Regions from separate parts of the Mycetocola sp. Y444 genome, predicted to be linked through region 1. Evidence: riboswitches for the same ligand, from Rfam matches in the RefSeq annotation. Region 1 holds a riboswitch; each other region holds the start of a gene.
What was found. Region 1 has a riboswitch for glycine ahead of gcvT (glycine cleavage system aminomethyltransferase GcvT). Riboswitches for the same ligand answer to the same signal wherever they lie in the genome.

Region 1 (10,257 bases):
CTCACCTCGCCCGCTTGCCCGGGGCTCGCAAGCCCCGTTACCCATGACCCGATTAACAGGCAATCGCACGGTTATCAGGACGAAAGTTGAGAGATCGTCCTGCTAACCGTGCGACTGCCTGTGTTGGGTGCTGCTACTCGAACGCCTCGGGTGGCGGGCAGGCGCAGACGAGGTTGCGGTCGCCGTACGCGTTGTCGACGCGGCGCACGGGCGGCCAGTACTTGGTCCGCACGAGCGACTTCACCGGATAGACCGCCTGTTCGCGGGAGTAGGCGTGCTCCCACTCCCCCTCGATGACGGACTGCGCCGTGTGCGGCGCGTGTACGAGAGGGTTGTCGTTTGCCGGCCACGTTCCCGCGCCGACGGCATCCGCTTCGGCCTTGATCGCGATCATCGCGTCGATGAACCGGTCGATTTCGGTGAGGTCTTCGCTCTCGGTCGGTTCAACCATGAGGGTGCCGGCGACCGGGAACGACATCGTCGGCGCGTGGAAGCCGTAGTCGATGAGTCGCTTGGCGACGTCGTCGACGGTCACACCGGTTGCCTCCCGGAGTGGGCGCAGGTCGAGGATGCACTCGTGTGCGACCAGTCCGTTGTCTCCGGTGTAGAGCACCGGGAAGTGCTCTCGGAGGCGCACGGCGATGTAGTTCGCCGCGAGGACGGCTGCGCCTGTCGCCTGCTTGAGCCCCTCCGCGCCCATCATGCGGACGTATGCCCACGAGATCGGAAGGATGCTCGGGCTGCCGTACGGCGCCGCCGAGACCGGCCCACCGGCGTGGGTGTATGCACCGTGGTCGTCGCGCTGCGCCATCGGGTGGCCGGGCAGGAACGGCGCGAGGTGCGCCTTCGCCGCGACGGGACCGACACCGGGGCCACCCCCACCGTGCGGGATGCAGAACGTCTTGTGCAGGTTGAGGTGCGAGACGTCCCCGCCGAAGTCACCGAACCTGGCGTATCCGAGCAGCGCGTTGAGGTTGGCGCCGTCGACGTAGACCTGGCCGCCGGCGTCGTGCACGGCCTGGGTGATCGCGGTGATCTCGTGCTCGTACACGCCGTGCGTCGACGGGTACGTGATCATGAGCGCGGCGAGGTCGTCGGCGTGCTCCTCGACCTTCGCCCGCAGGTCGTCGAGGTCGACGTTGCCCATGTCGTCGCAGGCAACGACGACGACCTTCATGCCGGCTAGCACCGCGGATGCCGCGTTCGTGCCGTGTGCGCTGGACGGGATCAGGCAGGTGGTGCGGTTCAGATCACCGTTCGCGCGGTGGTAGCCGCGAATGGCGAGGAGCCCGGCCAGCTCGCCCTGGCTGCCCGCGTTCGGCTGGAGCGACACGGAGTCGTATCCGGTGACCTCGGCCAGCCAGCTCTCGAGCTGTTCGATCAGGCCGAGGTAGCCGAGCACGTCCGCCTCGGGGGCGAACGGGTGCAAGCTGGCGAACTCGGGCCAGGTGATCGCCTCCATCTCGGTCGCGGCGTTGAGCTTCATCGTGCACGAACCGAGCGGGATCATGCCGCGGTCGAGCGCGTAGTCGCGGTCGGCCAGCTGCTTGAGGTACCGCATCATGGCGGTCTCGGAGTGGTGCGTGTTGAACACCGGGTGGGTGAGGTAGTCACTCGAGCGCCGCAGCTCCCCCGGCAGCCGCGTGGACTCGGCGTCACCCGGAGCGGTAATACGCTCCTCACGAGAGAACCCGAACGCGACGACGACAGCGCGGAGATCGGCATCCGTCGTCGTCTCATCGACCGAGATCCCCACAGTTGCGTCATCGACGAGGTGCAGGTTGATGCCGAGCTCACGAGCGCGCTCGATGATCGTCGCAGCCTCGCCCGGCACGTGCACACGCAGCGTGTCGAAGAATGACTCGCTCGCGAGCGTGAGGCCGTAGCTCGTGAGAACCGCGGCGAGGGCGTCCGCCCGACGAGCGGTCTCTGCGGCGATCCGACGGATGCCGACCGGCCCGTGATAGACGGCGTACATCGAGGCCATCACGGCGAGGAGCACCTGTGCCGTGCAGATGTTCGACGTCGCCTTCTCACGGCGGATGTGCTGTTCGCGCGTCTGCAGCGTGAGCCGGTAGGCCGGGTGACCGGCGGCATCCTGGCTGACGCCGACGAGCCGACCCGGCAGCTGCCGTTCGAGCCCCTTGCGCACAGCCATGTAGCCCGCGTGCGGGCCGCCAAAGCCCATCGGCACGCCGAAGCGCTGGGTGGTGCCCACCGCGATGTCCGCACCGAGTTCACCGGGAGAGGTGAGCAGCGCGAGCGCGAGCAGGTCGGCCGCGACGACGGAGAGGCCACCCTTCTCCCTGATCGATGCGAGAACGGATGCCGGGTTCCACACACGTCCTGATGCACCCGGGTACTGCACGAAAACGCCGAAAGCAGCGTCGGGCAGCTCCGCTCCACCGGCAAGGTCGAGCTCGACGAGGTCGATGCCGACCGCCTCGGCCCGGCTCGCGAGGAGCGCCTTGGTCTGCGGGAAGGCATCGGCGTCGACCACGAACACCGTCGAGGTGAGCTTCGAGGCCCGCCGCGCGAGCAGCATGCCCTCGACGACAGCGGTCCCCTCGTCGAGCATCGACGCGTTGGCGGTGTCGAGGCCGGTGAGGTCGGTGACCATGGTCTGGAAGTTGATCAGAGCTTCGAGTCGGCCCTGCGAGATCTCCGGCTGGTACGGCGTGTACGCCGTGTACCAGGACGGATTCTCGAGCACATTGCGCTTGATCACGGCCGGCGTGAGAGTGCCGTAGTAACCGAGCCCGATCATCGAGGTCCGCACCGTATTCGAGCCGGCGAGCTCGCGCAGTTCGGCGAGCGCTTCGCGTTCCGTGGCCGCGGCGGGGATCGACGAACTCGCCAGGTCGGCGACGTGGATGGACTCCGGCAGTGCCGCCTCGACGAGCGCGTCGACGGTGTCGTAGCCGACGGATGCCAGCATGCTCGCCTGCGCAGCGGCATCCGTTCCGATGTGACGCTCAGAGAACAGCTCGCGCATCACTCACCGACCAGCGCTGAGTACTCGTCCCAGCTGAGCAGGTTCGACGGCAGCTCGGTGAAACGCACCCGGATGAGCCAGCCATCGCCGAACGGATCGCTGTTGACGAGTGCCGGGTCGTCGATGACGGCGGCGTTCGCGTCGACCACCGAACCGTTGACCGGCGCGAAGAGCTCGCCGACCGACTTGGTCGACTCGATCTCGCCGACGACGGTTCCCGACGCGAGCGTGCTGTCGACGGCGGGGAGTTCGACGAAGACGACATCGCCGAGCTTGTCTGCGGCGAAGTCAGTGATCCCGACGGTCGCAATGTCACCGTCGATCTCGAGCCATTCGTGTTCCGGGGTGTACTTGAGTGTGGTCTTGTCCGACATGGCTTACTTCTCTCTCCGATAAAACGGCAGTGTGGTGACAGTTGCGGGAATTCGTGTGCCTCGAACGTCGACGGCGAGTTCGGTGCCGGGCGATGCGGCGGCGGGGTCCACGTACGCCATCATGATCGGATGCCCCAGCGTCGGTGACAGCGCACCGCTCGTTACGGTTCCGACCTCTGCATCGCCGGAAACCACCGGGTAGCCGGCACGGCCGGCACGCCTGCCCGCCGCGGTCAGCCCGACGAGCACGCGAGCGTCGTCCGCCGGCCCGGCCTCGACAGCCGCCCGACCGACGAAGTCGCCCTCTTTGGAGAGTGCGACCACCCGGCCGAGAGCGGCCTGTACGGGCAATGTCTCAGTGCCGAGTTCGTGGCCGTACAGCGGCATCCCCGCTTCGAGGCGCAAGGTGTCGCGGCTCGCGAGCCCGGCAGGGACCAGCCCGTGCGCTTCGCCCGCTTCTTCGAGAGCGCGCCACAGCGGCACGGCCGCGTCAGCCCTGAGGTAAAGCTCGAACCCGTCCTCGCCGGTGTAGCCGGTCCGCGCGATGACGAGCGGAACTCCATTGAAAAACCCGTCGGTCGCCCGGTAGTAGCGGAGTTCATCGAGAGGGACACCGAGCTCACTGAAGCCTGTCGTCTGCTCGAGGATCGTCCGCGAGTTCGGGCCCTGGACGGCGATCAACGCGTAGTCGTCGCTCTGGTCGTCGACGGTGACGTCGAACCCGGACGCCCGCTCCGACAGCGCGGCGGCAGCGGCATCCCGGTTGCCCGCGTTGGCGACCACGAGATACGTCGTGTCACCGAGCCGGTAAACCACGACGTCGTCGAGGATGCCGCCTGCCTCGGTGAGCAGGAGGCTGTACTTCGCCTGCAGGACGTCGATCGACGACAGCCGTCCGGCGAGGGCGAAGTCGAGGAATCGGCCGGCATCCCGTCCGTACACGAGGATCTCGGCCATGTGAGAGAGATCGAAGATGCCTGCGGCGTTCCGGACCGCCGCGTGCTCCGCGAGATCGCTGGTGTAGCGCACCGGCATCTGCCAGCCGGCGAAATCGGTGAAGCTCGCTCCGAGCTCGGAATGGACCGCGGCGAGCGGGCTGGTGCGTTCTGGTGCGGGGTCTGACACGAGTTCTCCAGGTGTCGCCGGGGCGACGATCGCAAAAAGCGGCTGCGGCACTCAAGGTGCCTGAGGAACTCCCTCTCTGTCATGGGCCTGAGAGTTTCGCTCGCGCAGCCGTCGATCACGGCTGGCGGCTTTCACCGTCGGCGGAACGCCAGGCGTTCACTTTCCAGAGTGGCCAGTTCGATGCGGTACAGAGACCTGAGAGATTGGCAGGGAGGCTTGCTCCTTCGGTGCCGGGCAAGCCCGGCTCTCCCGCATCGCGTGTGCGGCCCGATATTCGATTTTCGCCCAGCCTACAGTGAGGCGCACTCAGAGTGCTCGGCATCTCAGAGAAAATCTGGCGGGATATTTCTCTTCAGTTCGGGTCATGTTGACACTAAGATGGGTCTAGTTATAGTCATGGTGACTTTAACTGGAAGGATTCGTGATGGCCGCACACGCAGCGCCCGTCCATGTCGCCGTTTCGACGGTGATCTTTGCGCTTCGGCCATCACCGGTCGATGGCCGCATGACCGTGTGGCTCCCCCTCGTGCGGCGCATCCGTGATCCGTTCGTCGGTATGTGGGCTCTCCCGGGCGGACCTCTCGAACCCGACGAGGACCTGGCGGAGTCCGCGGCACGCACCCTCGCTGAGACGACGCTGCTGACTCCGCAGTACCTCGAGCAGCTCTACGCGTTCGGCAACACAGACCGCTCCCCCGGCGAGCGCGTCGTCTCAATCGTCTACTGGGCCCTGGTGCGTTCCGATGAGGCCGACATCGCCGTCGAGACCGAGAACGTTCGCTGGTTCGAGGCTGATTCGGTGCCCGAACTCGCCTTCGACCACAGCCTCATCGTGGAGTACGCGCTGTGGCGGCTCCGCAACAAGCTCGAGTACAGCCACATCGCCTCCGCCTTCCTCGGCGACACCTTCACCCTGTCCGAACTGCGCGAGGTCCACGAGGCCGTGCTGCAGAAGTCACTTGACGCTGCCAACTTCCGGCGCCAGATCGAGGGCTCCGGGCAAGTGGTACCGACCGAGCAGCTTCGGACAGGAGGCCGGCATCGCCCCGCCCGCCTCTATCGATACGCGGCAACAGTGGAGACCAACGGGCCCCTCGGCCGCTCGCGTACCGACCGCTCACAAGGAGCATCATGACCCTCACCGCCTCCGTCGACAGCACGCTCATCGAGATCGCCGCCGGCACTGCGCCCGGCGCCGCGTGCAGCCCCGACCTCGTCCAGAAACCCTGGCTGTTCGACTCCCGGCCGCCGGGTTATGGTCCGGGTTCATCGATGGGCGACCTGATTCCCGTCGGTTCACCGCGCCAGGGTGAACTGCCCGCGTTCTACCGCGAGGCATCCACCGAGGAACTGGACCGTCGCATCCGTTCGGCCAAAGAGACGCTGGGGTCGAAGCTCGTCATTCTCGGGCACTTCTACCAGCGCGACGAGGTCGTCGCGTACGCCGACTACGTCGGCGACTCGTTCCAGCTCGCGAACGCGGCGAAGGCCCGTACGGACGCAGAGGCCATCGTGTTCTGCGGCGTGCACTTCATGGCCGAGACGGCAGACCTGCTCTCGACCACGTCACAGTCGGTCATCCTGCCCAACCTCGCCGCCGGCTGCTCGATGGCCGACATGGCGAACATCGACCAGGTCGAGGAATGCTGGGAGGAGCTCACCGAGCTCTACGGCACCGAACCGGATGCCTCGGGGCGAGTCCCCGTGGTCCCCGTCACCTACATGAACTCCTCGGCTGCGCTCAAGGGATTCTGTGGCCGCAACGGCGGTATCGTCTGCACCTCCTCGAACGCGGAAACCGTGCTCGAGTGGGCGTTCGAACGCGGCCAGCGCGTGCTGTTCTTCCCCGACCAGCACCTCGGGCGCAACACGGCAAAGGCGATGGGCGTTCCGCTCGAGCGGATGCCGATGTGGAACCCGAACAAGCCGTTCGGCGGCAACGACGCGCTCGCGCTCCAGGCTGCCCAGGTCATCCTCTGGCACGGCTTCTGCTCGGTGCACAAGCGCTTCACCGTCGAGCAGATCGAACGGGCCCGCGTCGAGCACCCCGGTGTTCGCGTGATCGTGCACCCGGAGTGCCCGATGCCCGTTGTCGACGCGGCCGACGAATACGGCTCGACCGACTACATCCGCAAGGCGATCGAGGCGGCACCCGCCGGTTCCACGTTCGCGATCGGCACGGAGATCAACCTGGTGCAGCGGCTTGCAGCTGAACACCCCGAGCACACGATCTTCTGCCTCGACCCGGTCGTCTGCCCCTGCTCGACGATGTACCGCATCCACCCGGGCTACCTCGCGTGGGTCCTCGACTCGCTCCTCGAGGGGGTCGTGCTCAACCGGATCACCGTGTCGGACCACGTCGCCGAACCCGCTCGCCTCGCCCTCGAACGGATGCTCGCGGCGAAGCCTCCAGTGCACACGGGAGGCTGATCGTGAAGCGGGTGATCGTCGTCGGGTCCGGAATCGCCGGCCTCACAGCCGCGCTCACGGCGAGCGCCGAACACTCCGTCACCCTGATCACCAAGGGTGCTCTGGGCATGAGCAACACCCGCTTCGCCCAGGGCGGCATCGCGGGCGTGATGTTCGACGACGACAGCGTGAACGCACACATTGCCGACACCCTGGCCGCGGGAGCGGGACTGTGCGACGCGGAAGCCGTCGCCGTGCTCTGCTCGGAAGGCCCCGCGCGCATTCATGAACTCGTCGCGCTCGGGGTGGCGTTCGACAGGCACGAGGGCGAGCTCGCGAAGGGCCGTGAGGCCGCCCACTCCTACCCGAGGGTCCTGCACGCCGGCGGTGACGCCACAGGTGCCGTGATTGAAGCGGCTCTCGTCGATCGCCTTAGGGCCAGCTCCGTCACCGTGCTCGAGCGCGCCTTCCTCCGCGACCTCGTGCTGGAGGACGGCCGGGTCAGCGGCGTCGACCTGCAGGATGCCGACGGCGCCCGGTTCCGGCTCGACGCCGACGCGGTGCTCCTGGCGACGGGCGGCGCCGGCCAGCTGTACCCATACACGACCAACCCGTCGGGTGCCACGGGTGACGGAGCGGCCGCCGCGCTTCGGGCTGGTGCCGTGCTCGCGGACCTCGAGTTCTACCAGTTCCACCCGACGGCCCTCGTCACGGCGGCCAACTTCCTCATCTCAGAGGCGGTGCGGGGCGACGGGGCGGTACTCCGCGATGCGACAGGCACCCGGTTCATGCCGGGCATCCACCCCGCCGCCGAGCTTGCGCCGCGTGATGTCGTCGCGAGGGGCATCGCCGCGACGATGGTACGACAGGAAGGCCGACCGGTCGAGCTGGACGCGACGGCGCTCGGCGCCGACTACCTGGCGGCACGGTTCCCCGGCATCGACGCCGCCGTGCGAGCCGCCGGCATCGACTGGTCTCGCGAGTCTGTTCCCGTAGCGCCCGCCGCCCACTACTGGATGGGCGGCATCGCCACCGACCTCGACGGCCGCACGTCGATCCCCGGCCTGTTCGCCATCGGCGAGGTTGCCCGCACCGGTGTTCACGGCGCGAACCGCCTGGCGTCGAACTCACTGCTCGAGGGCGCGGTGTTCGGACGTCGGGCGGCGTCGGCGGTCACAGGCGACCTCTCCCTCGCCGCGCGCTTCGACGGAGTGCGATCGGCGTCCGAGGCGCGCCCCCGAGCCGACACGGGCTCGCCGGCTGAGCGCGCTCCCGGCGAGGTGCCGCCGTTCTCCCGGGGCGCCCTGCAACAGCTGCTGTGGGCGAGCGCCGGGCTGAATCGGTCGACCGCCGGTCTCGAGCTAGCCTCCCAGATCCTGGAGGGCTGGAGCATGCTCGACCTCCCGAATGCCACCGAGCACGACCTCGAAGACTGCAACCTGCTCGCCCTCGGTCGAGCGCTCGTCACCGCTGCGCTGGCCCGCACCGAGTCCCGCGGCGCCCATACCCGCACGGACTGTCCGGCCACCGACCCCGGCCAGGCCGCGCCCATCCTGCTGACGGATGCCGCTACGACCCGTTCTCCAGTTTCCGAACACTCCCGAGAGGCCCTCCCGTGCTGACCCAGCAACACATCGACCGTGTCGTCGCGCTCGCCCTCGACGAGGACGCCCCGTGGGGCGACCTCACGAGCGAGACGCTCATCCCGGCGTCGGCATCGGCGACAGCGCGGCTTGTCGCCCGAGAACCCGGGGTGTTCAGCGGCGGTGCCGTCTTCGTGGCGGCGTTTCGCCTCACCGACCCCGCCATCGCCGTCGACCTGCTGCTGGCCGATGGCGAGCCGTTCGAGGCGGGCGACGTCCTGGCATCCGTCACCGGTCCCGCGCGCGGCGTGCTGCAGGCCGAGCGCATCGCCCTCAACTTCGTGCAGCGGATGTCAGGAATCGCGACGCAGGCGGCACGGTACGTCCAGCAGGTTGCCGGCACGAAGGCGCGCATCGTCGACACCCGGAAGACGACACCTGGCCTTCGCGCGTTCGAGCGCCACGCCGTCCGCTCCGGCGGTGGTTTCAACCATCGCTTCTCGCTCTCCGACGCCGTGATGGCAAAGGACAACCACCTCGCGGTCCTCACGGCGGGCGGCATCTCCGTCACCGATGCTCTCCTCGACGTTCGTTCCCGCCTGTCGCACACGACCCACCTCGAGGTGGAGGTCGACCGCCTCGATCAAATCGAACCGGTACTCGCCGCCGGTGTCGACACGATCATGCTCGACAACTTCAGCCTCGACGAACTGCGGGAGGGTGTCGCGCTCGTCGCCGGTCGCGCGATCATCGAGGCGTCGGGAAACGTGACCATCGACACCGTGGGCGAAATCGCCCGCACCGGGGTCGACGTGATCTCGTCGGGCGCGCTGACCCACAGCATCCGCTCGCTCGATCTTGGCCTCGACGTCGCACTCTCGGCGGATCCCGATGCTGTACCTCGATAACGCGGCGACGACACCGGTGCGCCGGGAGGTACTCGAGGCCATGTGGCCGTACCTCGCCGCCGAGTTTGGCAACCCATCCAGTGTGCACACCGTCGGCGAGCGCGCGGCAATCGCGCTCGCCGATGCGCGCAGCAGGGTCGCCTCGGTTCTCGGCGTGCGTGCGAGCGAGGTGGTGTTCACCTCCGGCGGCACCGAGGCCGACAACCTCGCGATCAAGGGCATCGCGCTCGGCAACCCGCGCGGCAGGCATCTCGTCACGACGGCGATCGAACATGAGGCCGTACTCGAATCGGTGGATTACCTCCGTCGACTGCACGGCTTCACTGTGTCATTCGCGCCGCTCTCCCCCGACGGCATCGTGACGCCCGAGGCGCTCGAGGGCGTGCTGCGCGATGACACGACGCTCGTCTCGGTGATGTACGCCAACAACGAGATCGGCACGATCCAGGACATCCCCGCGCTCAGTGCCTTCGCCGCGACCCGAGGCATCCCGTTTCACACGGATGCCGTTCAGGCTGCGGGCTGGCTCGACCTGTCAGTTCCCGCCCTCGGCGTGGATGCACTGTCGCTCTCCGGTCACAAAATCGGCGCACCGAAAGGCGTCGGCGTGGTGACCCTGCGAGGTCGGCTGCCCATCGAGCCGCTTGTCCACGGTGGTGGCCAGGAGCGGGCGAGGCGCTCGGGCACCGAGAATGTGGCGGGTGCCGTTGGGCTCGCGACGGCTCTCGAACTGGCCGAGGGTGAGAGAACGGATGCCGCCGCGCGGCTGACAGCGCTGCGCTCGGAGTTCACGTCCCGCGTTCGCGCACTCGTTCCGACGGCTGTGCCGACGGGGCACCCCGTGCAACGCCTGCCCGGCCACG
Region 2 (10,257 bases), on a different contig from region 1:
CATCTGGGCCGGGTGGCGGGTGATCCACGCGGTCGCGATCGCGATCGGCGGCACATCGTACTGGGCGGCCAGTCGATCGATGGCGGCGTTCAGCTCCGCGTACTCGGGGGATCCGAGGAAGACCCCGGTGAAGAACCCGGCCTGGAACGGCGACCAGGCCTGGATCGTGATGTCGTTGAGGCGGCAGTAGTCGACGATCCCACCACCGTCGAGCGTGACCGACTGCTGCTCGCCGAGCATGTTCGCCGCGACGCCCTGCGTCACGATGGGAGCGTGGGTGATCGAGAGCTGAAGCTGGTTGGCCACGATGGGCTGCCGCACATATCGCTTCAGCAGATCGATCTGTCGAGGGGTGTGGTTCGAGACGCCGAACGACTTCACCTTGCCGGCGCTTTCAAGTTCGTCGAAGGCGCGGGCAACTTCTTCCGGTTCCACGAGGGCATCGGGGCGGTGAAGGAGCAGGATGTCGATCCTGTCCGTTTGCAGCGCCTCGAGCGATCCGTTGACCGACTCGATGATGTGCTCGTAGGAGAAGTCGAAGTACGGTCCCTCCCGCACGATCCCGGTCTTGGTCTGGATGGTGATGGCGTCGCGATCCGACGTGCTCAGCTTCATCGCCTCCGCGAATCGTCGCTCGCATCCGTGCAGATCGTTCCCGTAGACATCCGCGTGGTCAAAGAAGTCGATGGCGGCATCCCGGGCGGTGTGTACGAGCTCCCGGACCTCATCGTCCGTCTTGTCGGGAATGCGCATGAGTCCGAGGACCACGTTGGGGGCGACGATTTCGGTGTTCGGCAGGGTAAAGGTCTTCACGGTGATTCCTTTCGCAGACGCGGCAACTCCGACGGTGACGCATGCCTACCTAACCACTCACCGGGGCAAAGAGTCCACCACGGCGGCACCCTTCACACGGGGCACGCAGCTGTGTACAGTGTCCGCATCAGTGGGGTCGCCGACGGGCGGGCTGCATCGCCGTGACGAGCGCCATCTCTCGAAGGGGGAGCCGTGCCCAATCCCGTCGTGCACTTCGAGATCATCGGTCGGAACCCGGGTGCTTTGCGACGGTTCTATTCCGTTTTGTTCGGCTGGACTGCCGACACCGATTCGCCCGTTGCCCCGGAAATCTCGGAGGCGGGCGAGTACGGGTTCGTCAGTGACGCGGCCGGGGGTCCCATTGCGGGCGGCATCGGAGGCGGGCACGAGTTCGCGCCGCACGCTCTCTTCTACGTTGGGGTGGACGATGTGGAAGACGCGCTCGTGCGTGCCGAGCGGCTGGGTGGCACTCGAGTGCTCGGTCCAGCGCGCAATCCCAGCGGCGCGCTCGTGGTCGGCCATTTCGCCGATCCGGAGGGCAATCTGATTGGTGTTGCTGGTCCGAGGTAGCGTCCTCGTTACAGCGGTTCTGTCAGAGATTGACAGTCAGAATGGCGTACCACAACATGGTGTGCGACTAGCGCATAGTGTGCGACACACACTATGGTGTGAGCATGGACGACGACCTCTTGAGCGGACACCTGCAGGAACTGCGGCGGGGCACGATCGTGGTGGCCTGCCTGTCCGTGCTGAAGCGACCCGGATACGGCTACGGCCTCCTTGAAGCTCTCGAGCAAGCGGGGTTTGCCGTCGAGGCAAACACGCTGTACCCGCTCCTGCGCCGCCTCGAGAAGCAGGGACTGCTGACCAGTTCCTGGGACACGGACGAGGCGAGGCCCCGCAAGTTTTACACCACCAGTGAGAAGGGCAGCGAACTGCTCGACCTGCTCCTCGCGGAGTGGGATGACCTTCACTCCTCCATTCACCAGCTCAACGAAGGACGATCATGACGACTCTCACCGACCGCTACGTCTTCGCCGCCCTTAAGTCCATCCCCGAAGAGAAGCGCGACGATATCGATCGTGAACTGCGCGGATCAATAACGGATGCCGTCGAGGCGCGGATTGAGAATGGCCAGGCGCCTGCCGAAGCGGAGAGCACGGTGCTCACGGAGTTTGGTGACCCTCGTCAGCTGGCCGCACGCTACGCCGAGCAGCCGCTGTACCTGATCGGACCCGATCTCTACCTCTCGTGGGTGCGCGTTCTGAAGCTCCTCCTCTGGATCGTGGGCGCGACATCCTTCGTTGGTGTGCTTGTCGTTCGGATGGTCATCGAGCCGGAAGATCCAATCACCGCCTTCAGCGCCGCTCTCAGCGCAAGCATCGGTCTGCTGATTCAGGTGGCGTTCTGGGTGACCCTCGTGTTCGCAATTCTGCAACGCACGGGTGCCCGCCGCAGCTCCCTCGGGCTCCGGGCGTGGGTTCCTGAGATGCTTCCGCCGGTCGAGCGACGCAATCAGGTCTCGCTCGCTGACACGATCGCGACGGTAATTCTCCTTGCCTTCTTCATCGGCCTGCTCCTCTGGCAGCGGGTCGGATCTCTGCTCTATCTGGAGGGAAAACCGGTTCTGGTTTTGCAGGAGCACCTGTCGAATTTTTGGCTGCCGTACCTGATCGCTGTGCTGGTTCTCGAGGCCGTCTTCGCCGTGGTGCTCTTCGCGGTTGGGCGCTGGACGCACGCGCTCGCTGCTGTGAACCTCGGCGCCGGCCTGCTGTTCATGATTCCTGCACTCTGGTTGCTCACGACCGACCAGGTCTTCGACTGGTCGTTCCTGTCGAGCGTCGACTGGAATGCCGACACCGCCAGGTGGATCTCGGGCATCACCGCCGCGGCGGTTGTGGTAACCGGCCTGTGGGATGTTGCGAGCGGCTTCCTGAAAGCGTCGAGAAGCAACGCGCAGGTCGTCTCGCCTCGGTAAGAGGCATGCTCGCGGAAATGCCGCCACGGTCCCGGAGGAATCACCCCGGTTCCGGAGGTGCCATTGGAGTCCCGGAGGTGCCATTGGAGCCCCGGGAGGAAAAACCGGGCGGCCAGCCCGCTGTCGCGCTTCGCCCCGGCGAATCTCCTCCCGAAAAGCCGCCACTGCCCCTGATCCCGGGCACCAAAGTCGGTGCCGGATGCCGCGGTCAGAGCCTGAAGCTCGGTCAACGCCGATGTCAGTGGTTGGGTGTGTAGTTAAGTCATGAACATCCCGGTCAGCAGCCCGATCCGACACCGTTCGGGGTCGCGTTTGAACGCCCGGGATGGTGCCGGTGCGAGGCCCCAATGTGGCAGTTCCAATGTCAGTGGTTGGGTGTGTACTGAACTCATGAACATCCCGGTCAGCAGCCCGATCCGACACCGTTCAGGGTCGCGTTCGAACGCCTGGGCGGATGCTGCTGCAAAGCCTCCAGTGCGGCGGTTTCAATGTCAGTGGTTGGGTGTGTACTGAAGTCATGAACATCCCGGTCAGCAGCCCGATTCGTCACCGTTCTGGTCTGGCGGAGTCCGGTCTGGCCGCACTTCTCGCCGTTGTTGTGTTGGCTGGTGGGGGTGTGCGGGTGTCATGAGTTTCGCGGTGAGCGACTTTCCGCCGGCGTCGGTTCCGGAGGGTGAGAGTGCGCTCACCGGGCTGCTCACCCACCTGGGGCAGGTGGTCGATGTTCTCGACCTGGATCATCTGGACCGGTTGACCGGGGAACAGCTGTTGACCCAGTTGGGTCAGGTCGCCGGGGTGGTGCGTGCCGGGGAAGCGGTCCTCGCGGCGTTGAGTGCCGAGGTCGCGGACCGGTCAGACCCGGCCCGTGGCAACGAGGGGTTGGCGGTGAAGCACAACTACCAGCGTCCGTCGCACCTGATCGAGGTGATCACCGGGGTGTCCTCTGCGGCCGCATCCCGGCTCATCCGGGTGGGGCAGCGCACCTGCCGGCGCCTCACTGACGCTGGGTTCCCGTTGCCGCCGTTGTTCCCCGTGGTCGGGGACGCGTTCCGTCAGGGTTTGATCGGGGTGGAAACCGCCGAAGCCATCACCCGGGAACTCTCGCTGGCCGCGCCCCGTGCCGAGGTGGAACACCTCGCGATTGCTGAACGCACCCTGGTCAGTGAGGCGGTCGGTGCGGGCTGGCGCGGCGGCTTACCGATGTCCGCCGATCTGGTGGGGATTCAGGCTCGGCAGTGGCGGGACCGGTTGGATGAAGACGGGATCGAACCCAATACCGACAAAGCGTTCCAGAAACGCGATTTCTGGATCGCCCGTGCCGCGAAGGACGGGTTGGTGAAGTTCGGAGGGCAGGTCACCGTTGATGTCGGCGCGAAACTCCACGCCCTGCTCGATGCTGTGCTGAGCCCGAAGACCGCGGACCGGTACGGCCCCACGGCCACTGATGCTGGCGAGGTAACTGGCGGTGGTGCTGGTGGCACCGGAACCGATGACGCGGGGCCTTCGGATCCGGTGCGTCGCCGGTGGCCGGCACCAATCCGGACACCGGTGACGCGGCGCAAGGCACCAACGCCAGTCCCGGTGCGGAGTTCAGCGAACCGGTCCGGGCCCGGCGGACCGCGGGGCAGCAACGCGCTGACGTGTTCGCCGCGATGATCGACGCCCTCGCCCGCTCCGGGGACGCACCATCAGTGACCGGCGCAGCACCGACCGTCGTGGTGACGGTCAACGCGGACGTGATCGACTCCAAGACCGGTACCGGCCAGATCGTGGGAGTGAACGCACCGGTGGCGGCGTCAACGATCAGCCAGGTTCTCTGTGATGCGAGCATCATCCCGGTGTTCATCGACCCCGACGGCACGGTTGTTGCCCTCGGTAATGATCAGCGCGGGTTCAACCGGACGCAGCGAATGGGCATGATCGCCCGCGACGGACCCACCTGTGCGATGCCGGACTGTCAGATCCCGGCCACCCGCTGCGAAGCCCACCACATCATCCCGTACTCCGAAGGTGGGCCCACCCATCTCGATAACGGAGTCTTGTTCTGCTGGTTCCACCACCGGATGGTCGACACCGGAGTGTTCACCGTCACGATGGTGAACGGCAAACCCAAGGTCACCATCGCCGAATGGATCCGCCGCAAGCCATACTTCCGGTAAACCGTGCCACCATCCCCGATGTCCAGGGGCAGGAACGCGACAGCCCGGGTGCGGTCGGGGCAGTGTCCGTCCGTCGGTCAGCGCCTCCTGAGGCGCTCACCGATGTGGATTAATTCCCCCTGACAGAGCACGCCCGCCAGAAGAAGTTATTAGCGCTGGGTTTGGTGCGGACCTAGTATGGATGTGTAGCTGATTCCCCCGGACCCTGGGACGTGCAAACCGACGATTTCAGGAGATTTCTATGGGTACTTTTACGTACGACGGCGGCACCCCTATCGAGTTTGAAGACCGCACGCTAGCGCATCTTCAAATAGTGATCGGTGCCAAATTACGCCGAGGCGAGTCGTGTTACTTCAGCTGGCCAGTCCCGGAGGGTGGACGAACGACCATCTGGATGCATCCCACTCTCTCGTTGCGATATGACTACACCGCCAACGAAACGCCGGCGCTGAATCGAGCATGGGTTGAGCTGCTGACTCAGTCTTCATTTGGCCCAGCGGGGCTTGTTCTTCTAGCGGAGCCCGAAGCCATCGACGAATCAGGGCACCAGAAAGCTCCCGAGGGCGATCAAAAAGCCTCCAACGGTGACCGTGATGCTCGCGTCAGAGTTCCAGTGGCGAGTCGTTAAGACAAATCTCGGGCCGCTCAAGCGGCGGTCGTTCCATCTCTCTCCGCCCACGCTCGCTCCAGCGCGTTGGTGATGGCCGCCGCGCTCTGGACGCCTTCAACGCCGTATCTGCCGTCGATGACGAAGAAGGGAACACTGTTGATCCCGTAGGACCGGGCTCGGGCTTCATCAGCGCGGACCGCGTCCAGGTATTCGTTGGACTCCAGCGAACGGATGGCGTCCACAGCGTCGAGGCCGAGCTCCCCGGCGATCCGGCCGAGTTCTTCGATGTCGGAGATATTGCGGCCTTGGGTGAAGTAGGCGGCAAACAGGGCCTCCTCTGTCCGAAGCTGCTTGCCCCGCGCTTTGCCGTAGTGGATGAGCTGGTGCGCGAGCGACGTGTTCGTGAGCAGCGCGGTGTCGAAGTGCAGGTCGAGGCCGACGGCGCGAGCCCGGGTGGTGATCCGGGACAGGAGCGCGCTGGCACTGTTTGGACTCATCCCTTTAGTCATAACGTTGAAGTCGAATACGGACTGCGTGTGCCCGATAGCGATGTCCGGCTCGAGTTCAAAACTGTGGAACTCGATGTCGATGTCGCGGGCCTCGCCCGGCTCAGCGGCACCGAAGATTCGTGCAGCCTCTTCCAGCCGTCGCTTTCCGATGTAGCACCATGGGCACATCACATCGGCCCACACATCTACTTTGAGGCGATAACCTCGGCGCGGCTCAGTGGTTTCCGGGCTGAGCCCGGTCTGCTCATTCATGGGACACATCTCCTGTTCGGGTTGGCGGCGCTGTCCGCGGAGGCGCACGCGCCGGGGGATTATGGGCCCGGGGTCACCGGGCTGTGGGATGCGCGTCGGGTGCCAGCAGTCAGGAAGTGATGCGCTCGGCGCGCTGGAGATTGCGCATGAGTTCGTCGCGGCTCTGCCCGTCGACGTGGTGGCGCCACATCGGTGTGCCGGGCGCGCTGCGCCACGATTCGCTCAGCGGGCTGTTGTCGACCGCGTCGAACCCGAGGTCGTCGTAGAAGCGAGTCACCAGCTCGACAGCTTCCGGGTAGTTGCTCGAGACCACCAGCGCCTTGCGGTCGGGTGCGCCCGCTGGCCTCGCCAGCCGGAGTATCGCCGGGAGTGCATCGCTCGAAACACGGATCAGGTGGCGCTCGTGAAACTGGATGTGAGTAAAAGCCTTCGTGACCATTGACTCGGGCAATTGTTCCTGCCGCAACTCATGAATCGTCTTTCGTCCCGAAGTCACCTCGGGAAAGTTACCGTCGCGCCAGGGCATGTAGTTGTTGTTGTCGATCACGACCTTCCCCGCCAGTTCCGCGACGGGCAGCGTGTCGGTCGGCGTGTACCGGAAGGCGGCAACGGCGAAGTCCGCCGCAGCGGCAGCATCCGCGGCTGACGCCGCACGCGCCATCGGACCCAGCGCTCTGACGAGGCCCCTCAGCGTCTCCGGGCCACGGGAATTGGCGATGACGATCTCATAACCCGCAGCAATCGCCGCGCGGGCGAGAGTGCTTCCCGCCTGGCCGGCGCCCAGAATACCGATTGTGGTCATGAGCGGCTCTCCTCGTGCTGTCGTCGTGAACCTCTCTGCGGCTCACGACGTCAGCCTAAGTCGCTTCAACGAAAACACTCGGGGCCCTGTCATACCCCCGGTTTCACGGGCACTGCCTGGGAAAGCTGCGGAGCCAGCCCTGCCGACGGCGATTACTGGATCAAATTAATAGAGGCGTCGGACCCTTGACACCCTGTCGAAACAAACACCTGCTTTGCTAGGGTGAATCAATTCAACATCTCCTCATGAATTTTGCCTGGAGAGACCGGACTGGAACCGGCGCCGAAGGGGAAAACGCCCAAGAACTCTCAGGCTAAAGGACAGGCAAGATTCGGGAACTCTGGAAAGTGGAACCCAATGGTTCCACACCGACGGTGCAAGCGGGAACGATCTTTCCGTGAATCTCTCAGGTCAAATACAGAGCGGGTACCGCAGCCGTTATAGCTGCGAATTAATTCTTGAGTCGAATTCAATTCTCGTCCGTTTCGGCACACAAATGCTCCGGCCGTGCAATTGAAACCGCGACTCCAGATCCAGGAGACACCATGTTCATCTCACCATCTCGCTCTACGCCCGTGAAGCGGACCGCGATTGTCATTTCCTCCGTCGCCGCCGTTTCATTCCTTGCGGCATGCTCGACCGGAGATGGGGAATCGAGCGCTCCCGAAACAGGCGGCTCGATTGCGATCGCGATATCCACCGACCCGTCGAGTTTCGATCCCGTTCTGGCTGCGGGGCAGCACACTTTCCAGGTCGACAGTTTCCTCTACGACACGCTCATCCGTCGCGACGATGATTCCGCTCTGGTTGGAGGGCTCGCAACCGAGTGGGAGGTCGAGTCAGCCAGTGAGTACCTGTTCACGATTCGCGACGATGCGACGTGTTCCGATGGTTCACCGATAACCCCAACCGTGGTCGCAGATTCGCTGTCCTATCTCGCCAATCCCGAGACGGGTTCAACCTGGAAAGCGCTCGTCTTTGGGCAGGGCGACGCCACGATCACTCCGGACGACGAGGCCGGTACCGTTCGGGTGTCGCTGTCGCAGCCGTTCACGAACCTCGAGTCGGGCCTTACCGCGTCGCAGACCGGCATCATTTGTCCGGAGGGTCTCGCTGACCTCGAAGGCCTGGCCGCTGGAAGTGTCGAGGGCGCATTCTCCGGTCCGTACACGATCAGCGAATCGAATGCCGGCATTGGCTACACGCTCGCACTGCGGGAGGACTACGACGCTTGGCCCAAGCTGAGCAAACCGCTCGAAGGGGTGCCAGCAGACACGATCGAGCTCACACTGTCGAGCGACGAATCCACAATGGCAAACCAGATCATGAGCGGGGATCTCGATTTCGCGCAGCTCGCCGACTACAACACGATCGAACGGTTCGCGAGCGATGACAGCTACCACAAGGTAGAGGTCACGGGCTATACGACGTACGTCATTTTCAACCAGCGCGAGGGCAGGGTTTTCGCGGACAACCCCGAAGCTCGCCAGGCTGTCGCCCGTGCGATTGACCAGGATGCCTTCAACACCGTGTTCTCAAACGGAAACAGCGAGGTGCTGACCTCGATAGTGCCGTCGAGCTTCGCCTGCGTGAATACCGATGAGTCATTGCTGGAGGAACATGACCCGGATGCTGCGGCTGAGGTCCTGAGCAACGTGGATGGCATCAAGATGCTGGGAAACACCGCGAACTCGAGCTTCACCAACGGAGCAGATTACCTCTATGAGGTGGTGACAGCAGCCGGTGCCGGCGTGGATCTTTCGATGGCCGACAATGCCACCTTCTGGAGCACGCTCGCGAACGGCGAATCCGACTGGGACATGGTGTTCATCGGGGACGCCAACACGGTTCAGGTCATCAGCGCTTCTCTCGACCGGGTGACCGGGCCGAGCGTTGAAGAGGGCGGCCGCAACTACTCCGGCTCCTCGAACCCGGACGGCGAAGCAGCGCTCGTTGCCGGGCTGTCCGAGATCGATGAGGACGTTCGCTGCGACGCCTTCCAGACCGCTCAGGAATCACTCTTCGAACGCGACGATGTTGTGCCCCTCGTTGGTGGCACAACGACGACGGTGACCAGCCCCAACGTAACGGTGCGTGCTTTCGGTGATTACCTCGACTACGCCACAGTGCGCGTCATCGCCGAATAGACACCGAGCGTTCTGAAAGAAAGCGAACCTGTGACTGAACCAATAATCACAGCCGGAACGGGCACTTCCACGGAAGTGCCCGTTCCGGGCGGGCCCGAAGAATCGGCGAAGACGGTATCACCGTGGGTCGCCTTCGGCGTGAAGCGCTTCATGGGCCTGTTGGGCACCATAGTGATGGCGATCGTGGCCACCTTCCTCATCGTTCCCCTCATCCCCGGCGATCCGGCTGTCAGCGCGGCTGGACCCGATGCATCGGCCGAGCGGATCGAGCAGGTGAGGTCCGAACTCGGTCTTGACAGGCCACTCTTTGAACAGTTTGTCTCCTACGTCGCCGGCATTGCGCAGGGCGATCTGGGCCATTCGTTCTCGCTCAACGCCCCGGTCACCGAGGTGATCGCGAACCGTCTGCCGTTTACCGCAGGAATCTCCGTACTGTCTCTGGTGATCGTGCTGGTCTGCGCAATTCCCATTGGGATGGTGGTCGGTGTGTTGGCGCGGAACGGCCGGCGTCAGTGGCTCGACACGTCATTCGGGTACGTCACCGCGTTCCTGTCAGCGATCCCGCCATACGTGATGGCGACGCTGCTTGTGTTGCTCTTCGCCGTCTCCCTGCAGGTCCTTCCACCCGCGTACTCGCGCAACAATCTGGCAGCCTCTCTCGTACTGCCAGTCCTGGCGCTCAGCATTCGGTCTATTTGCTCGATCGCTCGCGTCGTGCGCCGCGAAACCGCTGTCGTCCTCGAGCAGGACTACATGAGAACCGCGCGGGGCTGGCGGCTTGGCGGGCTGCGTCTCTACGCGAAATACGCGCTGCCAAATCTCCTGACGAGCACACTAACGCTCAGTGGAATCATTCTCGTGAGCATGCTCGGTGGGGCAATCACTGTCGAGACCGTATTCAACCTGCCAGGACTCGGACTGGGCGTCGTGAACGCCGTTGCCACCAAGGACTACCCGCTCATCCAGGGAATCGTGCTCGTTCTCGCC
Region 3 (10,257 bases), on a different contig from region 1:
GAGCTGCCTGCACACGTTGACCCGCGGGATCCTCGGATCAACCTGGTCCTGTGGATCCACCGCGTTGACCGCGGCTGGTCGTACGGGATGACCCAGGTAGACCCGAGGACGGGCGAAATCCTTCGCGGCGTCGTGCGTCTCGGTTCGCAGCGGATCGAGCAGGTGCGCGCAACCGCTGAGGCGGTTCTTGCCCCCTATGCGACGGGGAGGGAATCCGAGGTAGAGCGCCTGGTGGCGGCACGTACACGACAACTCGCGGCCCACGAGATTGGGCACGCACTCGGCTTTGCTCACAACTTCGCGTCCCACCTTCACCCTGTTCCCTCGGTCATGGACTACCCGGCGGCGGCGTTCGCCGTCCGTCCCGATCGAATTGACGTCGACTCGGCCTATGTTTCGGGGCTTGGGCCGTGGGACCACCACATTGTGGCCCGACTCTATGCGCCGGCCGCTGAGACCGCCGGAAGTGATCTGCCGTACGTCACCGACGCTGATTCCCGGTTGGACGAGGCCAGCGACGGCACCGGGGCGACCTGGATCATTCCTGGGGCGCCGCTGGACGCGTTGACAACCATGGAGTCAGTGCGCGCGGTTGCGCTGCAGTCTTTCGGCCCGGGAGTCGTGCCGCCGGGCAGCGACAGCAACGAGATCGAACGCAGATTCACGATTCTCTATTTACTCCACCGGCACCAGGCCGTCGCAGTCGCCAAACTCATTGGCGGCACCACGCGTCGTTATGCCAGTTCGGCCCGAGATGCGCAGTTCCGTGGTGAGAGCAGCGCAGTGGCGCCCGATATTCAACGTCGGGCCCTGAGGGAACTCGCGCGACTCTATTCCCCCGCCTTCCTGTCGATCGAGCCGCGGATTCTTCGCATTCTGGTTGACCCGAGCGCGGGCCGGCTACGGCGGGACGGCGGGATCCAGAGGCGGACCTCCGGTTCCTTCGATGAGGATTCCGCTGTGCGAGTCGGCACAGACCTCATCGTCTCGCTTCTGCTCGCGCCCCAGCGCCTCAATCGGATCCGCCTGCAGGAACGGGATGGTGGCATCGGGCTCTCTGCAGTGGTCGACGTCACGGTCAGAGCGGCGCTTGACACGCTCGATGCCCTGCCAACCGCGGAGCGGTCGGGCGCGTCCGAAGTTATATCGTGGACGATACTTCGTCGATTTGAGTCGACTCTCCGGTCACCGGAACTGCACGAACATGTGCGGATTGCCCTGCTGGAATGCCTTGCCGATCGTCCTGAGTCGCAGCGCGCGAGTGTCAGGCGACGGGTGGCTGCGCTCGAGGACGTCGCCTACGGTCACGACGACGCCCTGCCCGTACTCCCACTTGGCACACCAATTTAGAACGGGCTGTTTCTTACACAAGCGTCTGCGGCCAGCTGGGCGGCAGTTTGTGAGACCCGGTCGATGACCCGCCATCCACGCGAAGTATCGTGCCTGTCACCCACGAGGACTCATCGCTCGCAAGCCAGGCGACGGCGTTGGCGATGTCCAGGGCGCTTCCCGGCCGACCGAGCGGATTTGCGCCGACGATGCTCGAATACTCATCGGTCACGGGATTAACGTCGCTGTCAACGGGGACGAAGCCCGGAGCAACCGCGTTGACGCGAATCCGGTGAGCGCCGAGTTCGAGCGCAGCTGACTTGGTGAGCATGTCGACAGCGGTTTTCGATGTGCTGTACGCCGACGATCCCGGGCGTGAACGCTCGGCCGCCGTTGAGCTGATATTGATGACGGATGCTTCGCGGCCAGCTTCGATCGCCAACCGGGCAAGCGCAACGATCGCGAGCATGGGAGCTCGAACGTTGATGTCCTGCACAGCATCCCATGTGGCGGCATCCAGTTCGAGAAATGGCGTGGACGGGTAGATCCCGGCAACGTTGACGAGAACGTCGACTGGCGATACCGACCAGGCGTCACGGACGACGGTTCCCGGTGCCTCCGGCTCGCGCAGGTCCGCAACGAAGTGTGACACGCGAACCGAGGTTGCATCCCGGATGTCCTGTGCGGCGGCGGCAACCGCTTCAGCTCGATAGTCGACGAGTGAGACGTCGGCGCCCTGCTCGGCGAACCTCCGCGCCGTTGCGAGGCCGAGTCCGCTCGCTGCACCGGTGACGAGAACATGTGAGGGCATCAGCTTTCCTTTGGTGTCGTGTTGCTGGTGAATCGGGCGAGGTCGCCGTGCGTCGTTATCCAGACGTCGGAGTGCGACCTGATGTGGGTCAGGAGGGCATCGAGCATTGCGATGCGCGAGCGATGCCCGATCACGTGGGGGTGCATGGTCAGTTGGAAGACGCCCCCAGCGTTGTACGAGGCGTCGAACTCGGCACGCCAGATCTCGCCGACAGCGACAGGTGGCGTGTACGGCCGAAGCGCGGTAGCCCGGTCCATTCCGAAGTACGGCACGTCGTCGCGAATCCACTCGACGGGGATCTCGACGATTCCGGTGGGGTCGCCGTGTTCGAGCAGCTCATACGGCTCATCGTCGGCCATCAGCGACGAGTCGTATGAGAAACCGAGCTCACGGAGAACACCGAGCGTGTCGGGTGAGAAGTCCCAGGACGGAGTGCGGATCCCCGTCGGGCGCACGCCGGCCTGTGCGGTGAGTACCTCGAGCGCCCTCGTCAGCAGATCGAGTTCGTCGGCGCGGGCGAGAAGCGAGTTACGTTCGTGGATCCAGCCATGCACGCCGACCTCGTGGCCGCGAGCGATATAGCGCGGCACCTCGTCCGGGCGCAGGAGGGCGCACACCGCAGGTACGAAGAACGTTGCGGGGACGGCGTGACGTTCAAGCAGTTCGAGAATGCGGGGCACACCCACGCGGGCACCGAATTCTCCCTGTGACAGGGCTGCCGGTGAGAGGTTCCCGTCTCGCAGGCTCGGCGTTTCGTGATCGGAATCGAAGGAGATCGCGACCACCGACTTCGCGCCATTTGGCCACTCTTGAGCCAGACTCGTGCCGGCACGGACGGCAGTGACAGCCGAGCGCCATCGTGCGTCTTCCCACTGCCAGGGGTGCTGTTCGCTCATCGCTTGGCTCGTCGCGAGAACTGGCCCAGAACTGCGGCGAGTGCAGAACGGATGCCTGTCGGCACGACCGCGTCAGCGTCAGGACCAAAGAGGGCTGAGTGGTTTCCCGGAACGGCATCGCCGCTGTCGAAACGACCGGGAGCATACGCGCCGAACCACCAGAACACCGTGGGGACTCCGATGCTGTCGCCGAGCCAGCCAAAGTCTTCGCTTCCCATCGACTGGGTCCGAAAACCATCGACGTTCTCGGGGCCGAGAGCGGCGGCGAGGTCGGCGACGACCTCTGGCGTTGCCGTTGGATCGTTGTAGTTGCGCGGAAAGCGGTACAACTCGGTGATGGTCGGTTCGTCAGCGCCCGCCGCCGCGGACTCGGCGAGCACAATGCGGCGCACGGATGCGAGCACCTGAGCGCGGATCGTTTCATCGGTTGACCGTATGTTGAGGGTGAACACCGCCTTCGACGGGATGATGTTCTCTTTCAGCCCGGCGTGGAAGGTGCCGACGGTGACGACAGCTGCCGATTGGGGATTGAGTTCGCGCGAGACGACCGTCTGCAGCCGAGTGATTGTGTACGCTGCGACCACGATGGGATCGATGGCGTCTTCGGGACGGGATCCGTGGGCTCCGACGCCGTTGATGGTGACCTCCCATGAATCCGCGAGAGACATCACGTTTCCGGAGCGCAGGGTCGCGGTCCCCGCTGTGGCCGGTGAGAGATGCTGCCCGAGGACGATCTCGGGACGTGGCGCCCTGTCCCACAGGCCGTCTGCGATCATTGCCGCTGAACCCGCTCCGGTCTCTTCGCCCGGTTGGAAAATCAGAACGAGGGTGCCCGACCACAGGTCGGTGTTTTCGGCGAGGAGTTCGCCGGCCGCGATCGCCGACGTGATGTGGGCGTCGTGCCCGCAGGCGTGCATGGTCGGAACGGAGGTGCCATCGGCGAGAACGCCGTGGTCGACACTCGCGTAGTCGAGGCCCGTCAATTCCTCCAGGGGCAGGCCGTCAATGTCGGCCCGGAAGGCAATGGTCGGCCCGTCGCCGTTGCGGATAATGGCGACGACCCCGGTTCCGCCGCAACGAAAGGTCTCCGCGCCCATCGCGCGGGCCCTCTCCTCGATCAGATCGGCGGTTGCATGCTCCTGCATGGACAACTCCGGGTGTGCGTGCAGATGTTTGTAGAGATCGATATAGCTCGCGAGTCGAGCGCCGTCTGGTTCGATGGTGGGGATGTTGGTCACGGGTCAGATCTCACTTTCAAAGGCGGCGGGCACACGTGTAGGATCGCGGCACCCGCTCTGTATCTGACCTGAGAGATTCACGGAAAGGTCGTTCCCGCTTGCACCGTCGGTGTGGACCCATGGGGTTCCACTTTCCAGAGTTCCCGAATTCTGCCTGTCCTTTAGCCTGAGAGCTCTTGGGCGTTTTCCCCTTCGGCGCCGGTTCCAGTCCGGTCTCTCCAGGCGGTATTCATTGGGAGATGTGAAGTTATGAATTTAGTCAATCAGCATAGTGTTTCAGTCCAGTGACGGGTGCGATGCCGTCGGATGTCGGTTATCGGCTCCCGCCGGTTACGACGAGCCTCTCGCCCCGCAGCTCACCGCGCCGCTCCTCGGTGATGAACGCCGAGTTGATCGCATTCGTGGCCAGCGTGTCGAGGTCAGCGGCCGACAAACCGAGCGCCGCTTCGACCTCGCGATAGTTGTCATCGATGTAACCGCCGAAGTACGCGGGATCGTCGGAGTGAATCGAGACGTTGAGCCCGGCATCCAGCATCCGCTTCAACGGGTGCCCGGCGAGATCCGCCACCGCACGCAACCGCACATTCGAGAACGGGCAGATGGTGAGGGGCGTCTGCTCGCTCCGCAGGCGCTCGACCAGCACCGGGTCGTCCAGCGAACGGATGCCGTGATCGATGCGTTCAGCCCCCAACACGTCGAGTGCCTCAAGAACGTACTCCGCCGGGCCCTCTTCGCCAGCGTGCGCAACGGTGCGGAGTCCCAGTTCGCGGGCTCGCTCGAACACGTCGGCGAACAGGTGCGGCGGGTAGCCGACCTCGGCCGAATCGAGTCCGACGCCGAGCAGGTCGCCTGCCCGGTGTGCGGTTGACTCGAGGGTTGCCGCGGCCTCGGTGACCGGGCGGTCACGAAGGAAGCACAGGATGAGTCCGGCTGTCACCCCGAGATCGTGGTGCGCGGCCGCGATGCCGTCGAGCAGCCCATCGATGACGTCGTCGATGGGCACGCCCCTGAGGGTGTGCGTCTGCGGGTCGAAGAAGATCTCGGCGTGAGCGACACCGGCCACAGCTGCCCGCCGGAGGTACGCGAGCATCAGGTCGCGGAAGTCCTCGGGGGTGCGGAGAACCGCACAGCACTCGTAGTACAGGTCAAGGAACGAGGGGAGGTCATCGAACTGCATCAGCTCGCGCAGCGCGGCGACGCTGGCGTAGGGGAGCCGGATGTTGTTTCGGGCCGCGAGGTCGAACACCATTTCTGGTTCGAGGGTGCCTTCGATATGGACGTGCAGTTCGACGAGCGGTTTCATGCCTTGCCTTATTCGGTGGAGCTCTGCCTCAGGGCGGCGAGCCGGGTGGCGACATCGGCGAACGGAAGCCCGTTCACCCGGTCGAGTGTGGTGACGAGGTCCGCGTCGATCGACGCAAACCCCCCAACCGCTCCCGCCATGCCGACGGCCATGGCCCCGATCGTGTCGGTATCGCCACCGAGGTTGGCAGCGAGGAGCGCGCAGCGGTGCGGATCAGCCTGTGCCCTGACAGCGAGGGCAATCGCGGCCGGTACGGACTCCGTGGTTTCCGTACCACTGCCGACAATATTGTAGATGTTCTCGAGAAACGCATCGTCGTCGATGCCCATGCCCGCGAGCGTGATTCCCCATTCGGCGCGTGCGGTCAGTGACGCTCCAGCAACGTCTTCGCCCCGCTGCATCCCTCGATATCCCGCATCGAGAGCTGCTTTCGCCGCGGTCTCGACGGTTGCGGCGACGGCCGAATCTGCCGTGAGCGCCGATGTAATCGCACTGTCGATATAGCCGGCCACCATCGCGGCCCCGGCGATGGCGATGTTGGTCCCGTGGGCAATGCGGCACGACGCCTCGACCTGGTCGACGAGGGCATCCAGGTCTCCACCCCGCATGCCGACGATGCCGATGGGCGCAATCCGCATGGCGGCGCCGTTTGTCGTTCCTGCCACCCCGGTGGCCGTGGCATCCGCACCGTTGCGGAGGGCCGTAATCACCCGGGCGCTTGTCGGTCCGAGGAAGTGCCCTTCTGACGCGCCGACCCGGTCCGCCCAGGCGACGAGGTCCCTGGCGAGCGTGACCACGTCGACGGTTCCGCCGGTCGAGAGCATCGACTCAGCGAGCATCAGCATCTGTTGCGTGTCATCCGTCACCTGTCCCGCCACGAAACCATCCACGACGAAGTGGCCGTCCGGCCCGTCGAGAAACCTGTCGATGCGTCCGAAGTGGTCCTGGATGTGCTTCCGGGACCACAGTTCTCCCGGCATCCCCATCGCATCGCCGAGCGCTACCCCGTAGACGGTCCCGAGCGCGCGGTCGAGCAGGATGGGGTCGAGGGTCGACGGTGTCGACGTCTGGGAGGTCATCTGGAGGGCTCCGGTCTGGGGCAGTTGACGGTGGCGATGCGCGTGATCGGAAGGTCGGGGCGGATGCTTCTCAGCACGGTTTCGGCAGCGGATGTCGCCGAAACGAGCACGCAGGTGGACGGCCCCGCTGTCGCGTGCACGTCGAGGTCGTGAGCGACAGGCTCGGCGGCGAGCCCGGAGGGGCTGAGGAGGTCGGCCAGTTCGGCCAGGATTCCCCGAGACCCGACGGGCAGGCACTCGTGCACTCCCGCTGTCGCGGCGATGCGGAGGGTTTCCGCGAGTGACGGCATCCGTGGGTCGCCGACGACCAGCCGGTGTTCCGGAGCGCTCAGTGGCACACCGACGCAGAGGATGCTGTCGCCGGGCTCGGTGCTGCCGACCGTGAGCGCCGACGCGGTGCCGATGGCGGTGACACCGAAGCCCGTGGCTGTGACCGCCACGTTATCCTCGGTGGACCCCGTGACGCCGGTGTCGGGGTCTAGCCCCAGTTCGCCGGCCAGTGCGCGGAACTCCGCGATCATCTCCAGGCCACCCGCCCCGAGCGAGAGGGAGAGCGTATTGACGATCAGCGATGGTTTCGCGCCGGCGCAGATCAGTTCCAGAAGCGGCACCCGGGCGCCGAAGTGGGCGACTGTCCTGTTCTCGGTGAGAAAAGTGTCTCCGGGCAGTTCACCGATCCCTCCGACCGAATCGCAGGCCACGACGATCGTCGTGTCTCCGGGGCCGGGCAGAAGGGTCAGGTCGCGGAGCCTTCGGGGTACGGATGCCGTCACGCGCTTTCCTGCGTGAACGCCGTGGTAACCCTGCCGGGATCAGCGAGTAACTGGTCTGCCGCGTGGAGAGTCGTGACGTAGTAGAACCGGTCCCCGCGAAGCAGGGTCTCGGCGTATTCGACCGGCTTTCCGCCGGAGTCGAACGTCGTGCGATTGATCAGGAAGACGGCCGTTCCGGATGCACACTCGAGCTGTTCTGCCTCGAATTGATCGAGTGAGGTCGCCCTGAGCGTCTCGGTGGCGTGATCGAGGGTGATTCCCTGCTCGTCGACAAGCAGCCGGAACAGGGACTTATCGGTCATGTCGGTGCCGAGCAGGCTGGCACCGATTGCCGCCGGCATCCATGACACCTCGTAGGTGCTGGCGACGTCGCCGATGTAACGGACGCGCACGAGCCTGATCGTCGACAGGGCATCGTCGGGCACCCCCAATTCGCGTCTGGCGCTCGCGCTGGGGGCGTGGTAGCCCAGCTCAACGACACGGGTTCGGATGGTGTCGACTCCGCCGCCGACTTCATCACTCAGGCCGGAGAGAAGCCGAAGGCTGCCCTGGACCTGGTTCCGTTGGACAAAGGTCCCTGCACCACGGCGACGAGCCACAACGCCGTGGCGTTCGAGGCCTTCGTATGCCTTGCGTACCGTGACGCGGGAGACCCCGAGGGCATCCGCGAGTGAGCGCTCAACCGGCAGCTGGGTGCCATGCGGAAGCTCATCGTTTTGGATAAAGCTCTCGATCGCATCCCGGACCTGTAAGTAGAGTGGCGCGGATCCGCCGAGGTGGCTCCGAACATACCCAACCATGGCCTCGGACATCGATGACTCCCTCCGGTGCAACCACAAGCGTTGTATTGCTCATTGACAAGCCGATTCGCGAAGAACCATGATACCAATATTGCCAATTGGATCTATATCGTACCAACCTGCCTTCGGATTGGATATACCTGTGACTTCCCGCTCCTCCCGTGCGATAGCGACGGCGACCCTGGTTTTTCTCGCCCTCCCGGCCCTCGTCGCGTGTGGCCAGGCGCCCGATAGCGCCGCTCCGGAGGGCGCAGGGGAGTCGGGAGACTTCCTCGCCTGTGCTGTGTCTGGTGCCGGCGGCTGGAACGACAACTCGTTCAATGAGCAGGTTCGCGACGGGCTGGACCGGGCCGAAGCAGAGCTGGGGGTCGCGACCATTGCTTTCGAGGCCGACACCTCGGACGATTTCGCGCCGGGCCTCGACAGCCTCATCGAGCAGGACTGCAACCTGATCTTCAGCGTCGGTTTCGACGCCAACGCGGGAGCAAACGCCGCTGCTGCGGCGAACCCCGACATTAACTTTGTGTCTGTCGATGGTTTCCAGACCGAAGAATCGATTACAAACTTCAAGCCGGTGACGTACCTGATGGACGAGTCGAGCTACCTCGCCGGTTACCTCGCAGCCGCCCAATCGAAGACCCACACGATCGGCACGTTCGGTGCCGTCCAAAACGAATCCGTCACGTCGTTCATGGACGGCTACTACTACGGGGCACAGGCATGGGCGGAGGAGAACCAGACCCCGACGAAGGTCGCCGGGTGGGACGCCGAAGAGCAGGTCGGTACCTTCGTCGGTGACTTCGTGAACCAGGTGCAGGCGAAGTCGATCTCTCAGGTGCAGATCGATCAGGGTGCAGATGTACTGTTCCCTGTCGCAGGCCCGCTCTTCGTGGCTGCGGCTGAGGCGATCCGTGACAACGGAAACAGCGCAATGCTGATCGGTGTCGATTCCGATATCTCCGTCACCGCACCCGACTTTGCTGACATTGCGCTGACGAGCGTTGAGAAACGGATGACGAACGCGGTCGTCTCGATCATCGATGAGGCGAGCACCGGCGAATTCGACCCGACGCCGTATGTGGGAGACCTCGACAACGAGGCGACGGGCCTCGCCGGATTCGGCGAATTCGAGGCAGAGATTCCGGACGAGCTCGAGGCGCGGCTGGACGAGCTCCGCATATCCATCATCAACGGGAACGTAAAGACCCGGGGCTGAGCACTGGCCGCGGTTGCGGCTGGCTCAGTCGCGCGTCTATTGCGGCCCCAACTCGATGTCATTCGGTGTGCCGGTTGCACGGCGGATGGGGAAGTCTGCAGACTTACCGCATGGCGTTGTGCGGATCACCGCGTCGGCGGGTTCTTCGAGGGATGTGGGCGGCATGAACGACGACGACGAGGTGGACCTGCTCGTTGACGCCTGGGCTACGCGCATCCCGGAGATCGACTTCACTCCGCTTGATGTGATGTCGCGCCTTCGTCGCGTCGCGCTCCGCCTGAACGAACTGAGGGCAGAGGCGTTCCGCCGAGCGGATCTGAGCAGCTGGGAATTCGACGTCCTGGCCGCGCTTCGGCGCGTCGACCCTCCCCACGAAATGAGTCCGATGGCGCTCTCGCGAGCAACCATGATCGGGACTCCCGCGATGACCAACCGCCTGGAAAACCTCCACGAGCGCGGTTTGATCGTGCGTAAGCCGAACCCCAATGACGGCAGAAGCAACCTGGCGCGTTTGACGGCCGAGGGCACGGCGCGCGTCGATGCGGCGATGATCGCTCTCGTTCGGCTCGAGGCGGACGAGCTCGAGGTGCTGACCAGCCAGCAGCGCGCCCAGTTCGCAGCCTTGCTCAGGCAGTTGGGGGCTTCGAGCAGCTGATCGTGCCGCTGCGGATCGGTGGCGTGCATCGCTGGCCGCGGCATCCGTTCTGGAACCCCGAGACCCCTCCCGCGTAGGCTTGTCCTGACTCCGCGGTGCGCGCACCGATTGCCGGCCTCGAACGAAAGCAGAACCGTGCAGGTATCACCCCTGATCT

Region 2: another riboswitch for glycine. It lies ahead of AC1C2M_RS07285 (ABC transporter substrate-binding protein); the one in region 1 lies ahead of gcvT (glycine cleavage system aminomethyltransferase GcvT).
Region 3: another riboswitch for glycine. It lies ahead of AC1C2M_RS07320 (amidohydrolase); the one in region 1 lies ahead of gcvT (glycine cleavage system aminomethyltransferase GcvT).

Annotation. Positions count from the first base shown of each region.
Region 1 is NZ_JCAIUB010000001.1:435,251-445,507, reverse strand. Features, by position in the region: gene gcvP (aminomethyl-transferring glycine dehydrogenase) at 134-2,995, opposite strand; gene gcvH (glycine cleavage system protein GcvH) at 2,995-3,369, opposite strand; gene gcvT (glycine cleavage system aminomethyltransferase GcvT) at 3,373-4,494, opposite strand; glycine riboswitch at 4,564-4,666, opposite strand; glycine riboswitch at 4,668-4,756, opposite strand; gene AC1C2M_RS02110 (NUDIX hydrolase) at 4,919-5,629, shown strand; gene nadA (quinolinate synthase NadA) at 5,626-6,924, shown strand; gene nadB (L-aspartate oxidase) at 6,927-8,525, shown strand; gene nadC (carboxylating nicotinate-nucleotide diphosphorylase) at 8,519-9,394, shown strand; gene AC1C2M_RS02090 (cysteine desulfurase family protein) at 9,378-10,257, shown strand, end outside.
Region 2 is NZ_JCAIUB010000002.1:97,923-108,179, forward strand. Features, by position in the region: gene AC1C2M_RS07240 (aldo/keto reductase) at 1-813, opposite strand, end outside; gene AC1C2M_RS07245 (VOC family protein) at 1,006-1,383, shown strand; gene AC1C2M_RS07250 (PadR family transcriptional regulator) at 1,488-1,823, shown strand; gene AC1C2M_RS07255 (permease prefix domain 1-containing protein) at 1,820-2,791, shown strand; gene AC1C2M_RS07260 (DUF222 domain-containing protein) at 3,431-4,447, shown strand; gene AC1C2M_RS07265 (HNH endonuclease signature motif containing protein) at 4,432-4,950, shown strand; gene AC1C2M_RS07270 (DUF7882 family protein) at 5,192-5,578, shown strand; gene AC1C2M_RS07275 (DsbA family oxidoreductase) at 5,596-6,321, opposite strand; gene AC1C2M_RS07280 (NADPH-dependent F420 reductase) at 6,431-7,123, opposite strand; glycine riboswitch at 7,370-7,457, shown strand; gene AC1C2M_RS07285 (ABC transporter substrate-binding protein) at 7,669-9,270, shown strand; gene AC1C2M_RS07290 (ABC transporter permease) at 9,301-10,257, shown strand, end outside.
Region 3 is NZ_JCAIUB010000002.1:111,637-121,893, forward strand. Features, by position in the region: gene AC1C2M_RS07305 (zinc-dependent metalloprotease) at 1-1,350, shown strand, start outside; gene AC1C2M_RS07310 (SDR family NAD(P)-dependent oxidoreductase) at 1,364-2,140, opposite strand; gene AC1C2M_RS07315 (polysaccharide deacetylase family protein) at 2,140-3,036, opposite strand; gene AC1C2M_RS07320 (amidohydrolase) at 3,033-4,274, opposite strand; glycine riboswitch at 4,419-4,506, opposite strand; gene AC1C2M_RS07325 (adenosine deaminase) at 4,588-5,577, opposite strand; gene AC1C2M_RS07330 (ADP-ribosylglycohydrolase family protein) at 5,586-6,656, opposite strand; gene AC1C2M_RS07335 (hypothetical protein) at 6,653-7,429, opposite strand; gene AC1C2M_RS07340 (GntR family transcriptional regulator) at 7,426-8,241, opposite strand; gene AC1C2M_RS07345 (BMP family lipoprotein) at 8,372-9,445, shown strand; gene AC1C2M_RS07350 (MarR family winged helix-turn-helix transcriptional regulator) at 9,609-10,100, shown strand; gene AC1C2M_RS07355 (TerC family protein) at 10,236-10,257, shown strand, end outside.